Regions from separate parts of the Sanguibacter sp. Leaf3 genome, predicted to be linked through region 2. Evidence: riboswitches for the same ligand, from Rfam matches in the RefSeq annotation. Region 2 holds a riboswitch; each other region holds the start of a gene.
The links. A riboswitch is a leader RNA that binds a small molecule or an ion and turns the genes downstream of it on or off. The one in region 2 is predicted to bind S-adenosylmethionine.
Positions count from the first base shown of each region.

Region 1 (4,159 bases), 100 kb from region 2:
TCGTCGAGGACCGTGCGCCGGGTGGAACCTCACTCGTCAGGCGTCCTGCCCGAGAGGATGAGGATGCGCTCGATGGTGCTCCGGTCAGGTGTCACAGCGTGCCGGACCTGCCCGAAGGCCTTCCCGGTGCCGCGTGCCGACCCGGGGAGCAGCTCGAGGCGGCGCAGGACGAGCGCAGCCACTGTCGGGTCGACCTCCCACTCGAACCCGAGAGTCCGCGCCAGGTCCCAGGTGTGGATCACCGTGTCGCACAGCTGCATGCCGTAGAGGTCGTCGATGCTGCGAGCCCCCGGTACTCCCGGGACCTCCCGCACCTGGGACTCGTCGTCGGTGGAGGCAAAGGCATCCTCCATGTCTCTGGCGGTGCGCCTGTACGCGTGATCGAAGCCGTGGTGGGCCATGTCGCCGGCGGGAGGCACCGACGCGAAGTCGGGCGAGGCGTCCGGGGCCCTAGGTGCTCCCGTGAGGGCCTGGGCGAAGGCGAGGTTCTCGTCGAGCAGGTGGTGGTAGAGATTCTTGACGTCCCACTCCTCGCACGGCGTCGGGGACGTCAGGTCGCCGGAGGTGACCTCCGACAGATATGACGCGAGCTGCTCGGTGGCTGTGTGCAGAGCGGAGATGTCCACTGTCCAACCTCTCCGACGTCGATCCGTGGTCGGCTGTTTGGCCTCCGGGGGTTCTCGCCAAGTTATCGCACCTATGGTGCAATAGTCCAGATCGTGGTTGTCGGCACGTCACGGCACGTCACGGCATGGCGAGGCGACGCCGAGCGAGAGCGCTGAGCGTCGCCGCCGGTGAGTGTGGGAGAGGTCTCGTGGCGTAACCGTCGACGTCTGACGGACGGCTGCGCCCTCGCGCACCGGTCGGCGCACGAGGGCACGGTGGCCGCGCGGTGGGTAGGCGGTGGCGCGGCCTCAGGGGCGGAGCTCGGCTCAGATCGCCGTCTGGTCCCCGATGCGGTGGTACGTCCTGTCGTGGAACACCAGCGGGGTGGCGTCGGTGCGGGTCTGGGACTCGATGGCCCGGACGGAGACGAGGAAGCTCTCGCCGACGGGCGTGCGCTCGAGGATCCTGCCGCGCAGCCAGGTGACGGCCCCGTCGATCACGGCCTCGCCGCTCGGGAGCTCGGTCCAGCCGCCTGCGGCGAAGCGGTCGATGCCGCTCGTCGCGAAGCGTGCCGACACGTCGTCCTGGTCCTGGGAGAGGAAGCTGACGGCCAGGGTGTCGGCCTCGGCGAGCGCGGCCCACGACGACGACGTCCCGGCGATCGAGAAGGCGAGCAGCGGCGGTGCCGCGGACACCGAGATGACCGAGGTCGCTGTGAAGCCCACGTGGCCGTGGGGTCCACGCAGGGTCACGACGGCGACGCCAGCTGGATGCTGGCGGAACACGGTCTTGAACTCGTCGGGGGACAGGTGGGTGTCGAGGTCGGCGAGACGCTCGTCCTGGATGGTCATGTGCAGTCCTTCGGTGGTCTGTCGTCGGCTTGCCGGTCCCGGGGGACCAGCCAGGTCATCTCCCGGAGCACCCCGCCATGACGATGGGGTTGCTGTCCGACCAGCCGGGGCTTCGCGTCGGTTCTCGTGACCTTGAGTGACCGGTATAGCAACGGCTCGCGTCCTGTCATCGGCTTTCCCAGAACGTCTCACCATCTGGTCAGGGGGTGGTGCTCGGGGTGGACGCCGGGGTGCTGCCCGGTCGCTCGGGCTGCGCCTCGGCCGGAGCTCCACCTGGTACCTCGCCAGGAGCAGTCTCGAGCGTCCCCTCCGGTGCCCCTCCGACCTCGGCGACGCTCACCGTCCACGTGCGGCTCGGACCGAAGCCGGTGACGGCTGTGCCACCCTCACCCACGTCGACGTACCGCAGGCTCAGCGTGTGCGACCCCGCAGACGGGCCGCGCCAGACGAGGTCCTCCCCGCCCGCCACCCTGTGGAGCTCGCCCGTCGGCGTCCCGTCGACGCTCAGCTGCACGAGCTCTCCGGCGGTCCCCTCGACCCGCAGGGGGACGTCGCCCCCGTCGGGGGCCTCGATCACCTCGCCGTCGGTCGGCGCTGCCAGGACGGGACGGTCGAAGGTCCACGAGAGCGCCGTGGACGCCTCGGACTCGGAGCCTGTCGTCTCGTCGCGGGCGTGCGCGGCGACGGTCAGGGCGTCCGTCGAGGTGAGGCACGCTGCTGGGGCTCCGGTCAGCTCCCCGCACACCTGCGCAGACCAGGCGCCCGAGGTGTCTGCGACGGCTGTCGCCAACGAGTCACCCGAGGTGGTCGTCACGACGACCGTGGCACCCGGCTCGGCCGCCCCTGAGACCGTGGGGAAGGTGATCAGCACAGTGCCTGCCGCCGGTCCGGTGAGTGTCGGCACCCTGGGCCCGGCGGGCTCAGAGGGACCTGAGGGCGGTGTACCCGGCGCGACGACGTCGGGCACCGGTGCCAGGGGCGGAAGCGTAGGCAGGGGAGGCAAGGTCGCGACGGGCTCGGGTGCCGGGTCGGGCTGAGCCGGCTCGGGCAGGTCGTCCCACTCGATCACCGGTGGCTCTGCGGACGGGGGCAGGTCGACCGTCGGTGCGTCCTCAGGGTCGCCCACAGGCGCGTCACCGTCGGGTGCGTCGACCGGCGCCGTCGTCGACGCGACGCCCGGGAGCGCGGACGTCGGTGCGGCAGTCACGACCCCTGCAGGGCTCCCGGCCGTGGGTGGAGGTGAACCCGCCCCGATCGCGATCCCCGTCGAGACCACGGCGAGCCCGGCGACCGCTGCGACGACGAGGCCGACAGGACGGGCGACGACGCTCGTCCTCGGTGCACCGGCACCCCAGCGCCCGCCTCGTCCGGTGCGCGGGCTCGCGTCGTCGACCGGCGTGCCGTGGCGCGGTCCCTGCGCGGATCTCTCCGCCGGTCCCTGCGCCGGCTCGGGCGTCGGTCTCTGTGCCGCTGTGTGCGTCGAGCTGTCCGTCGATCTGTGCGTCGAACCCTGAGGGTCGGTGCTCACGTCGTCTCTTCTCTGCGTCTGATGCCGCATCCTGCCTACCACAGAGCGGGTGAGAGGCACAGGCCCTCGCCTGTGAACAAGGCGTGGAGGAGCCCTCCTGCTGTGCTGAGTCCCACACTCTGGACGCCCTCGCGGCGCGGTCCGGAGCGGCAGAATGGTGGGATGACGACGAGCACCAGCCCCGCGCCGGGCGACGCGGGCAGCACCGCGACGCCGAGCCCCCGCGATCTCTGGGTCGCGTGGCGCGCCGAGCGCGACGCCGGCCTGGCCGAGCACCACGGCTGGCTGACGCTCACCGCACTCCACCAGCTCACCGACGTCCCGACGGCCTACGCCCAGCTCCCGGGGCGCTGGTGGGCGGACCGCCACGGCATCCACGTCGAGGTCACGGCCGCCGACGGTCTGCGCGCGGGCGACACGAGCGCCGGGCGCGCAGTCGAGGACGAGCCCTTCGAGGGTGTCCACTCCGTCGACGTGTCCACGGCCGGCTCGACCATCGCCGCGATCGTCCCCGGCGACGTCGCCGTCGAGGCGGGCATCCGCAGCGGTCGACCGATCCTGCGGGTCCGCGACCCCCGTGCGCCCATGGCCACAGGCTTCACAGGCGTGCCGACCTTCGACTACGACCCGTCCTGGGTGCTCGAGGCCCCGGTCCGCTGGTACGCGCAGCCCGAGCCCGCCGTCGTCGGCGCAGCCCAGCCCGGCTTCAGCCACGAGGTCACCGTCACCGGCGAGGTCGACCTCGCCCGCGACGGCCAGAGCGTCACCCTGCGCCTCGTCGGAGACGCACCCGGCAGCGCCTCGCTGCTGTTCACCGACACGTCGGAGGAGACCCCCGCCTGGCGCTCGCTGACCGTCGACACCGCAGGCGAGACCGAGGGCACCGTCGTGCTCGACCTCAACCGTGCCTACGACATGCCGTGCGCCTTCAGCGACTTCGGCACCTGCCCGCAGCCCGTCGAGGGCAACGACGTGCCCTTCGCCGTCACCGCAGGGGAGTGTCGCGTCCGATGAGCACCGACAGCGTGATCGCCGGCGGCCGCCTGGACGGCCCGCACCACGGGTTCGAGGTCCGCTCGGTCCACATGAGCGACGCCCTGGTCCAGCCCCTCCTCGACGACCTCGAGCGCACCTACCTGCGCCTCTACGCGTCGCTCCTCGGCGAAGAGGTCCT
Region 1 covers NZ_LMRH01000001.1:351,404-355,562, forward strand. The annotation lists gene ASG53_RS01580 (TIGR03086 family metal-binding protein) at 30-626, opposite strand; gene ASG53_RS01585 (flavin reductase family protein) at 933-1,457, opposite strand; SAM riboswitch class IV at 1,478-1,589, opposite strand; gene ASG53_RS01590 (hypothetical protein) at 1,657-2,985, opposite strand; gene ASG53_RS01595 (DUF1684 domain-containing protein) at 3,148-3,999, shown strand; gene ASG53_RS01600 (GNAT family N-acetyltransferase) at 3,996-4,159, shown strand, end outside.
Region 1: another riboswitch for S-adenosylmethionine. It lies ahead of ASG53_RS01585 (flavin reductase family protein); the one in region 2 lies ahead of ASG53_RS01140 (rhodanese-like domain-containing protein).

Region 2 (4,159 bases):
TCGTCGCGGGGTGCGTGATGAGCGACTTCGCGTCGCCGAGGTTGTTCGAGATGTCGATGACCTCGAGGGCGTCGAGGAAGGCGAAGGTGCGCTTCTTGGCCGACTCCGGGTCGGTGCCCTCGGGGACAGCGAGGTCGAAGGTGACGACGGTCCCGCCGCCGGTCTGCTGCTTGCGGGCGAGCTCGTGCTGCGGGTGCGACGGCAAGAACGGGTAGCGGACCCGGGTGATCCCCGGCAGCGTCTCGAGGTGCTCGGCGACCCGCAGCGCTGCGGCGGTCTGCGCCGCGACACGGATCGGCAAGGTCTCGAGTCCCTTGAGCAGCACCCAGGCGTTGAAGGGGCTGAGCGAGGGTCCGGTGTTCCTGATGAACTTCTGGACAGGTCCCTCGATGTACTCCTTCGACCCGAGGATAGCCCCGCCGAGCACGCGGCCCTGCCCGTCGATGTGCTTGGTGGCCGAGTACACCACGACGTCGGCGCCGAGCTCGAAGGGCTTCTGCAGGATCGGCGTCGCGAAGACGTTGTCGAGGACGACGACAGCGCCGGCGGCGTGCGCGAGCTCGCAGACCCGCTCGACGTCGACGATGTCCTGCATCGGGTTGGACGGGGTCTCGAAGAAGACGACGTCGGCCGGGGTGGCCAGGGCCGCCTCCCACTGCTCGGTCTCGTGGCCGTCGACGTACTCCACCGTGACGCCCCAGTCGGCGAAGATCTCGTCGAAGATCACGACCGTCGACCCGAAGAGCGCTCGGGCCGAGACGATGCGCGACCCGGACTTCACGAGGGCCGCGAGGGAGGTGAAGACTGCGGACATGCCTGTCGCCGTCGCGTAGCAGGCCTCGGCGCCGTCGAGGAGTCGCAGGCGCTCCTCGAACATGTGGACCGTCGGGTTGCCGTAGCGGGAGTAGATGAAGCGGTCGGTCTCGCCCTTGAAGGCGGCCTCGGCGTCGGCGGCCTGCGCGTAGACGTAGCCCTGGGTGAGGTAGATCGGCTCTGAGGTCTCCTGGAACTCGGAGCGGACCTGGCCGCCGCGGACAGCGGCGGTCGCGGCACGGACCGTGCGCGGAGGGCGAGCCGGGTCGGATGACGGGACGGTTGCGGCGGACGTGCCGGCCGTGCTCTCAGGGGTGGTCGTCATCGAGGCTCACTCCCCGGCGGTGTAGGTGGTGCTCGGCAGGCCGCGCAGGCGCCAGCCGTTGACGGTCCGCCCACCGGAGAGGTCCGTGTCGCCCTCGAAACCCTCGAGCACGTTGTACGACGGACCGAAGCCGGCTGCCGTCGCGTCGACCGCCGCACCGATCGAGCGGTTGCCCGAGCGGCACAGGAAGATCACCGGGCGGCCGTCACCCGGGGTGAGGCCGGCCTCGGCCAGCTGGTCGAGGAAGCGCGGGTTGGGGCCGAAGGCCGTCGCCCACTCGGTGAAGACGACCTCGCGGTCACCGTCGAGCGGGGAGAGGTCGGGGACGCCGATCTGCTGCCACTCGCCGACCGTGCGCACGTCGACGAGGACGGCGTCGGGGGTGGTCTCGAGCAGGTCCCAGGCCTGCTGCGGGGTGAGGTCGCCTGCGTAGCTCATGTCATGCCTCCATCGGTCCGTGGCGGTAGCACCCTCGCCCCGACGTCGAGCTCGTCGGAGGGGTTGCTGCGGCGTCGTCGTGCCAGGTCACTCAGCCGCTCTGGATGGTTGTCCCTCTGAGCATCACCCCCGACCCCCAGAATGAGACAGCCCGTCCAGCATGCAAGACAGACTGCGCTCGCTGATTGACACCCCCGGAAACCTCGCCAATCCTTGACGCAGGTCATGAGTGCCAGCGCGTAACCCCGGTTTGCTGGCCGGCAACCCTCCTCCGCGGTGGGGTGCCCCGGGTGACGACCTGGCCGGAACCAGATGGTCTCCGGCAAGCGCGGGAATCGGTCGAACCCAGGTGCGTCGATCCCCACCACGTCCTGGAGGATCTATGTCTGCCACCCATGAAGCCCAGTCCTGCCTGCCCGTCGTCGGCTCGGACACCCTCGTCCCGCTCGTCGACGGCCGGACGGTCACCTACGCCAACCTCGACTGCGCAGCGAGCGCCCCGGCGCTCCAGGCCGTCGCCGACCGCGTCACCCAGGTGCTGCCGCTCTACGCCTCCGTGCACCGCGGCGCGGGCTACCTCTCGCAGGTGTCGACGGCCCTCTACGAGGCCTCGCGCCAGACCATCGGCGCCTTCGTCGGTGCCCGGCCCGACGACGTCACGGTCGTCACGCGCAACACGACAGACTCGCTCAACCTGCTCGCCGGCTGCGTCCCGGCCGACGCTGACGGCAGGCCTGGCCGGGTGCTCGTCCTCGACGTCGAGCACCACGCCAACCTCCTCCCGTGGCAGCGGTCGGCCGGCGGCGCGACGGTGCTGCACGGTGCGGAGACCGTGGCTGAGACCCTCGAGGCGATCCGGGCCGAGCTCGCCCGGGCGCCCTACGCGCTGCTCGCGCTCACCGGGGCGTCGAACGTCACCGGCGAGCTGCTGCCTGTCGCCGACGTGGTCGCGATCGCCCACGAGGCCGGGGCTCGCGTCGCGATCGACGGCGCTCAGCTGGTGCCGCACCGCCGCTTCTCGCTCGCCGAGACCGGGGTCGACTACATCTCCTACTCGGGCCACAAGACGTACGCGCCCTTCGGGTCGGGGGCCCTCGTGGGCCGTCGCGACTGGCTCGACGCCGGGACGCCCTATCTCGCCGGTGGTGGGGCTGTCCGCCAGGTCGACCTCGACCAGGTGCAGTGGACGAACGCCCCGGCGCGGCACGAGGCCGGCTCGCCGAACGTCATCGGCGCCGTGGCCCTCGCCGCGGCCTGCGAGACCCTCGCGTCGCTGCCCGCGGGCACGCTCGAGGCGCACGAGGCCTACCTGCGCGAGCGCCTGGTGAGCGGCCTCGAGTCCATCCCGGGCGTCCAGGTGGTCCGGGCCTGGGCCGACGCGTCCGACCCTGTCGGCGTGGTGACCTTCTCGGTCGTCGGGCACGACCCGGGCCTCGTGGCTGCCTACCTCTCGGCCGAGCACGGGATCGGCGTGCGCGACGGTCGCTTCTGCGCCCACCCGCTCCTCGCCCGGCTCGGCTACGCCTCGGGTGCCGTGCGGGCCAGCGTGGGCGTCGGGACCACGCAGGAGGAGGTCGACCGTCTGGTCGCCGCCCTCGAGACCTACGTGACTGACGGCCCGACTGCTCGTTACGAGATCGTCGACGCCTGCTGGACCGTCGCCGACGACCCGCGTCCGCTGCCTGAGGGATCCGGTCTGTCTGGTCTCATCGCCACGGCTGCGGCTGGGTTCATCGCAGGGGCTGCCGGCTGCGGCCCTGTCCCGGAGCCGCAGGCCTCGGCTGCGCGCGCAGGATCGCTCGTCGACGCCTGAGCGCTGCCTGCCTGACCGTCACGATCTCACGGCTGCGTGCCGTGCTCGCCGCCGCGGGCGCTCCTGGAGCCCGCCCGGCACTCCGCCCCGGCTGGTCCACCCGGCCGGGGCGGAGCCGTGCCGGCGGGTCCACCCGGCAGGCTTCGTCGCGTGCGCTTAATACCCGGTGGAGCCGCCCGTGCGCTTGAAAGTCCTTTTTAGGTGTAGTGTCACTTATAGCAGGTCAATGATGACTTGCGTATATTGGAGGCACAAGATCCGTAATATCAAGAAGTCCATAGCCGGTTTGGTCGTCGCGGGTTTGATGACAGTTGGCCTTGTGTCGCCTGCGACGGCAACCGAGTCACCAGTGTTCGATGAGCTTCCTGTCGCGGAGTTCGCGGCGACGGAGGCGGGAGGTGGCGGAGCCCAGCTCGTTCCTTTCGGATCCGGGAGCCTCATCGTCTCGGTCCCGGACGACGTCGATCAGGCGCCCCTCATCGAAGGGCAGCGGACCTCTAGGCTCTCGGTCGGGCTCGGATGGACGTTCTACGTCTATCTCAACCGGACTGACCAGGCCGTGCTCGCCGGCGGGGGTGCCACGAGCCTGGGCATCTTGGTTTGCGCGATCCCGGGTGTCGGAATTCCTGCGTGCGCAGCTGTTGCGGGACTCCTCGTCGCAGGCGCTACATACATCGCGCTCAACGGTCTGTGCCCGTCCCGTCTCGAGCTTGCCGTGGGGAAGGGGTCCAAGTGCGTCAGCTAGGGCGCGAGGTCGCCGCCCTCGTGGC
Region 2 covers NZ_LMRH01000001.1:247,892-252,050, forward strand. The annotation lists gene ASG53_RS01135 (O-succinylhomoserine sulfhydrylase) at 1-1,138, opposite strand, end outside; gene ASG53_RS01140 (rhodanese-like domain-containing protein) at 1,145-1,576, opposite strand; SAM riboswitch class I at 1,583-1,687, opposite strand; SAM riboswitch class IV at 1,798-1,911, shown strand; gene ASG53_RS01145 (aminotransferase class V-fold PLP-dependent enzyme) at 1,959-3,389, shown strand; gene ASG53_RS01150 (hypothetical protein) at 3,739-4,134, shown strand; gene ASG53_RS01155 (hypothetical protein) at 4,122-4,159, shown strand, end outside.

Region 3 (4,159 bases), on a different contig from region 2:
CCCTCGAGGGCCTCGAGCACCTCGAGCCTCGCGGAGAGGTCGGCGCGCCAGATGTTGTGGCCGTCGACGACCCCGGCGACGAGGGTCTTGGTCTCGAGGCCGCGGACGGGCGAGGTGGGTGCGGAGCCCTTGACGAGGTCGATCGCGAGGGCCTCGACGTCGGTCCCGGCGACGACGGGCAGCGCCTCCTGGAGGTCGCCGAAGGGGGCGGCGAGCAGGATCGCCGGGCGCTCGGGGCGGGCGAGGTCGGTCGAGAGCACCGTGTACGCCTTGGTGACCGCGGTCAGGACGTCGCCGAGCGGCACGTCGATCGTGTCGGTCACGAGGCCCGGCTCGTCGAGCTGGACCCACGTGGCTCCGGCGGCGGCGAGAGCGCGGAGCAGCTCGACGTAGACGGGGAGCAGGTCTGCGAGGCGCGAGAGCGGCTCGAAGCCCGCGGGGGCGTCGTCGGCGGCCTTGCTCAGCAGCAGGAAGGTCACCGGTCCCACGAGGACGGGCCGGGTCGTCACGCCGTCGGCCAGCGCCTCGGTGAGCTGTCGGACCACGCGGTCGGAGGCGAGGCGGAAGGCCGTCGACGGCCCGATCTCTGGGACGAGGTAGTGGTAGTTGGTGTCGAACCACTTGGTCATCTCGAGCGGGGCGTCGTCGCCCTCGCCGCGTGCCGCGCGGAAGTACCCGGCGAGGTCGAGGTCGCCGTCGGCCGTCGCGAAACGGGGCGGGACGGCCCCGACGGTCACAGCGGTGTCGAGCACCTGGTCGTAGTAGGAGAAGGTCTCGGGCACGGCGCCGTCGGTCGCGGAGAGGCCGAGCGCCACGAGACGGTCGCGGGTCGCCTTGCGCAGGGAGGCTGCGGTCTCCTCGAGCTGGTCGGCGTCGATGCGGCCGGCCCAGAAGGACTCGACGGCCTTCTTGAGCTCGCGGCGCGGTCCGATGCGGGGGTAGCCGAGGATGGTCGCCGCCGGGAATGTGACAAAGGTCGGGTTCTGCTGGATAGAGCTGAGCTCAGTACGTGTCGTCATGGGTCATCCCTCTAGATCAGTGCTGCGGTTGGTTGGGATGCGCCGACCCACGGCCCGCTGGCCAGGTCGGGACCAGCGTCGGCAGGTGCCGGGTGCGCTGGTCCGCCGCCGAGGTGTACGCCCTCGAGCAGGTCTAGTGCGGCTTCGTGCTTGTTGAAGGTGTAGACGTGCAGGCCCGGGGCTCCGGCTGCGAGGACGGCCTCGGCCAGCTCGACCGACGCCCGGATGCCGCGGGCGTGCCGCGCGGCGGGGTCGGCGAGGGACTCGAGGTCGCGGACGAGGGCCCTCGGGGCGGGGACGCCCGTGAGGGTCTCGACCCGAGCGAGGCGCGCTGGGTCGGTCATGGGGAGCAGGCCGGCGAGGATCGGGAGGGTGACTCCCGCGCGCCGGGCCTCGTCCACGAAGCCGACATAGCTGTCGGCCTCGTAGAACAGCTGGGTGATCGCGAAGTCGGCGCCGGCCTGCTGCTTCTCGAGCAGCCGCTGCACCTCCTGCGACCGCGTGGTGCCGGCTGCCGCGTTGCCGTCGAGGAAGGTCGCGACGGCGATGGTCAGCGGACGGGCGGCCGAGCGCAGGGCGGAGGAGGGGTCGTCCGCGCAGCGCTGGGCCTCGACCTCGCGCAGCAGTGCGACGAGCTCGTCGCTCGAGTTGATGCCCTCGGGGTGCGGCTCCCAGTCGGGCTGGTCGCGCGGGGGGTCGCCGCGGAGCGCGAGGAAGCTGCGGACACCCTCGGCGAGGAACTCGTCGATCACCTCGGCGACGTTGTCGCGGGAGGCGCCGACGCAGGTGAGGTGCGCGATCGGCAGCACCGGGGCGTGCTCGAGGATGCGCCTCACGACGGTCTGCGCGGTGGTCCGGTCCCCACCTGCTGCGCCGTAGGTGACCGACACGAAGTCGGGCCTGGCGGCGATCAGGTGGTCGACCGTGCTCCAGAACTTCGGCGCCGCGGCAGGGTTGCGGGGCGGCATGAGCTCGAAGGAGATCGTCGGGCGCTGCCGGGACGGGCGCGCTGCGGGCCGCCCCGGCGGGGCGGTCGCGGAGCTGCCCCCGGCGGGGGTCGGTGGGACGTCGGAAGCCGTCATGAGTTCACTCCATCGGACCTGGCGTTAGCACCCGCACCCATCAGGAGGCTTCCATAGTGGGGGGTTGCTGCGGTGTCGTCGAGCCAGGACTCTCAACCGCTCTGGATGGTGTCCCTGAATCTAGACGGCATCCACCAGGCGGTCCAGGCTCTGCCCGAGGAGTGAGACGGGCGTCTCGTCAGCGAAGACGGCGACGCGGCTCGCGGGGCGGGAACTCGCCGTCGTCCGAGCCGTCGTCGGCCGAGAAGAGCAGGTCGTGGAGGACCACCTGGACCTGCTCGACCCGCGGGACGTCGTGCAGCGTGACCCCCGCCTTGTCCGTCGCGTCCGAGATGACGAGGGTGCCGCAGCCGAGCAGGCGGTCGGTGAGGCTCTTCTCGTAGGACACGTCGTTGATGCGGTAGAGCGGGATGTCCCGACCCGTGCGCGTGAGGATGCCGCTGCGGGTGATGAGCCGACGGTTGGTCACCGTGTAGCGCGAGGTCACCCACCGCAGGAAGGGCAGCAGCACCCAGCCGACGAGCACCACGAGCAGCACGACACCACCCGCGAGCAGGATCCAGCCGCGCGCGGAGCTCTCCGGGAGCAGCACGACGAGGGCGACCGCGGCCGCGAGGAGCACGACGAAGAGCGCGATCGCCCCGAACAGCGCCTTGACGTGGGTGCGGAGGTTGAGGACGACGTGCTCGCCCTCGGCGAGAGTGCTCTGGATTCCCATGCCGGAATCTTCGCACCGCTCGCCCGCCGGCACTATCCCCGGTCGGGAGCGGGATCGAGCATCCTGTGCGTCCAGCGCTCCCACGGCGGGCTGACGGCCCAGTTCACCTCGAGGGTGCGTCGGGCCCAGCGGAACCTGCGGGCCAGGCTCGCCGGTGACTGGAAGGTCCTGCCGGAGACCCCGACGGTCAGCGCGCGGTCGTACCTGACGCGCGCCGAGCTGCCGAGCTGGAAGCTCAGGTCGGTGTCGTCGTGCACCTGCGGGTCGTCCCTGTGCACCAGGTGCCTCACGCCGTGCCACGCCGAGACGCGCAGCGCCATGTTCGAGCCCCACAGCGGCACGTTCGCGACGGCCGCGCGCATCCCCCAGAAGTACCCGCGCATGTAGAAGACGCGCGCGAGGTGGCCGCGCACGGGCGGGAGGTCGTAGAAGGTCCCGGCGCCCGTCACCGCGCTGAGCGTCGGGTCGGCGTCGAAGACCGACGCGATCCGCGCGAGCCAGTCGCCCGGGGGCAGGCTGTCCGCGTCGCACCGCGCGATGATCCCGCCCTCGACGGCGTCGTAGCCCCGGGACGCCGCAGCCGGGATGCCGACGCGGTCCTCGTGGACGACCCGAGCACCGGCCGCCCGCGCGACCTCGGCAGTCGTGTCGGTCGAGGCGTTGTCGACGACGACCACCTCGAAGGGCGGGTGCGACTGGCGTGCGAGCGCGTCGAGGCACCGCGCGAGGTGCGCCGCGTCGTCCCGCGCGGGGACCACGACGGTGATGTCCGCAGCACCGGGCCGGCGGGTCACGAGCGCCTCGCGAGGACGAGGCCTGCGACGAGGGCCCCGAGGGTGCCGACGGCGAGGTCGGAGACAGTGTCCGTGTAGCCGACGTTGATCGAGCCGTCGACGTAGGTCGCGCCGGCCCACTCGCCGATCTCCCACAGCAGCGCCAGCAGGGAGCCGAGCCCCGTCACCGAGACGACGACGCCGAGCCTCGGGCGGCGCAGCGACTCCTCGCCGGGACCGGAGACAGCGCCTGTGCGGCGAAGGACGAGCCAGACGAGCGCCGCGAGGGCCGCTGTGGCGACCAGGTGCATCACGAGGTCGAGCCACGGCACCGCCTCGTAGAGGTCGAGGAGCCCGGACCATGCAGCAGCCGAGAGCACCAGGCCGAGAGCCGGGTCGCCGTAGCCGTGCAGGCCGAGGGCGCGCGGGACGACCGAGCCCAGCAGGACGAGGGACAGCAGCGCCGCGCCGACAGGGCCGTAGAGGACAGTGCCGACGACGATGCTCACGGCGACGAGCGCACGGACCACGTCCCCCGCGATGACGGCGGGGGAGGTCCGCGGGGGC
Region 3 covers NZ_LMRH01000003.1:198,030-202,188, forward strand. The annotation lists gene metE (5-methyltetrahydropteroyltriglutamate--homocysteine S-methyltransferase) at 1-1,019, opposite strand, end outside; gene ASG53_RS14310 (methylenetetrahydrofolate reductase) at 1,031-2,101, opposite strand; SAM riboswitch class I at 2,108-2,213, opposite strand; gene ASG53_RS14315 (PH domain-containing protein) at 2,280-2,819, opposite strand; gene ASG53_RS14320 (glycosyltransferase family 2 protein) at 2,852-3,613, opposite strand; gene ASG53_RS14325 (hypothetical protein) at 3,610-4,159, opposite strand, start outside.
Region 3: another riboswitch for S-adenosylmethionine. It lies ahead of ASG53_RS14310 (methylenetetrahydrofolate reductase); the one in region 2 lies ahead of ASG53_RS01140 (rhodanese-like domain-containing protein).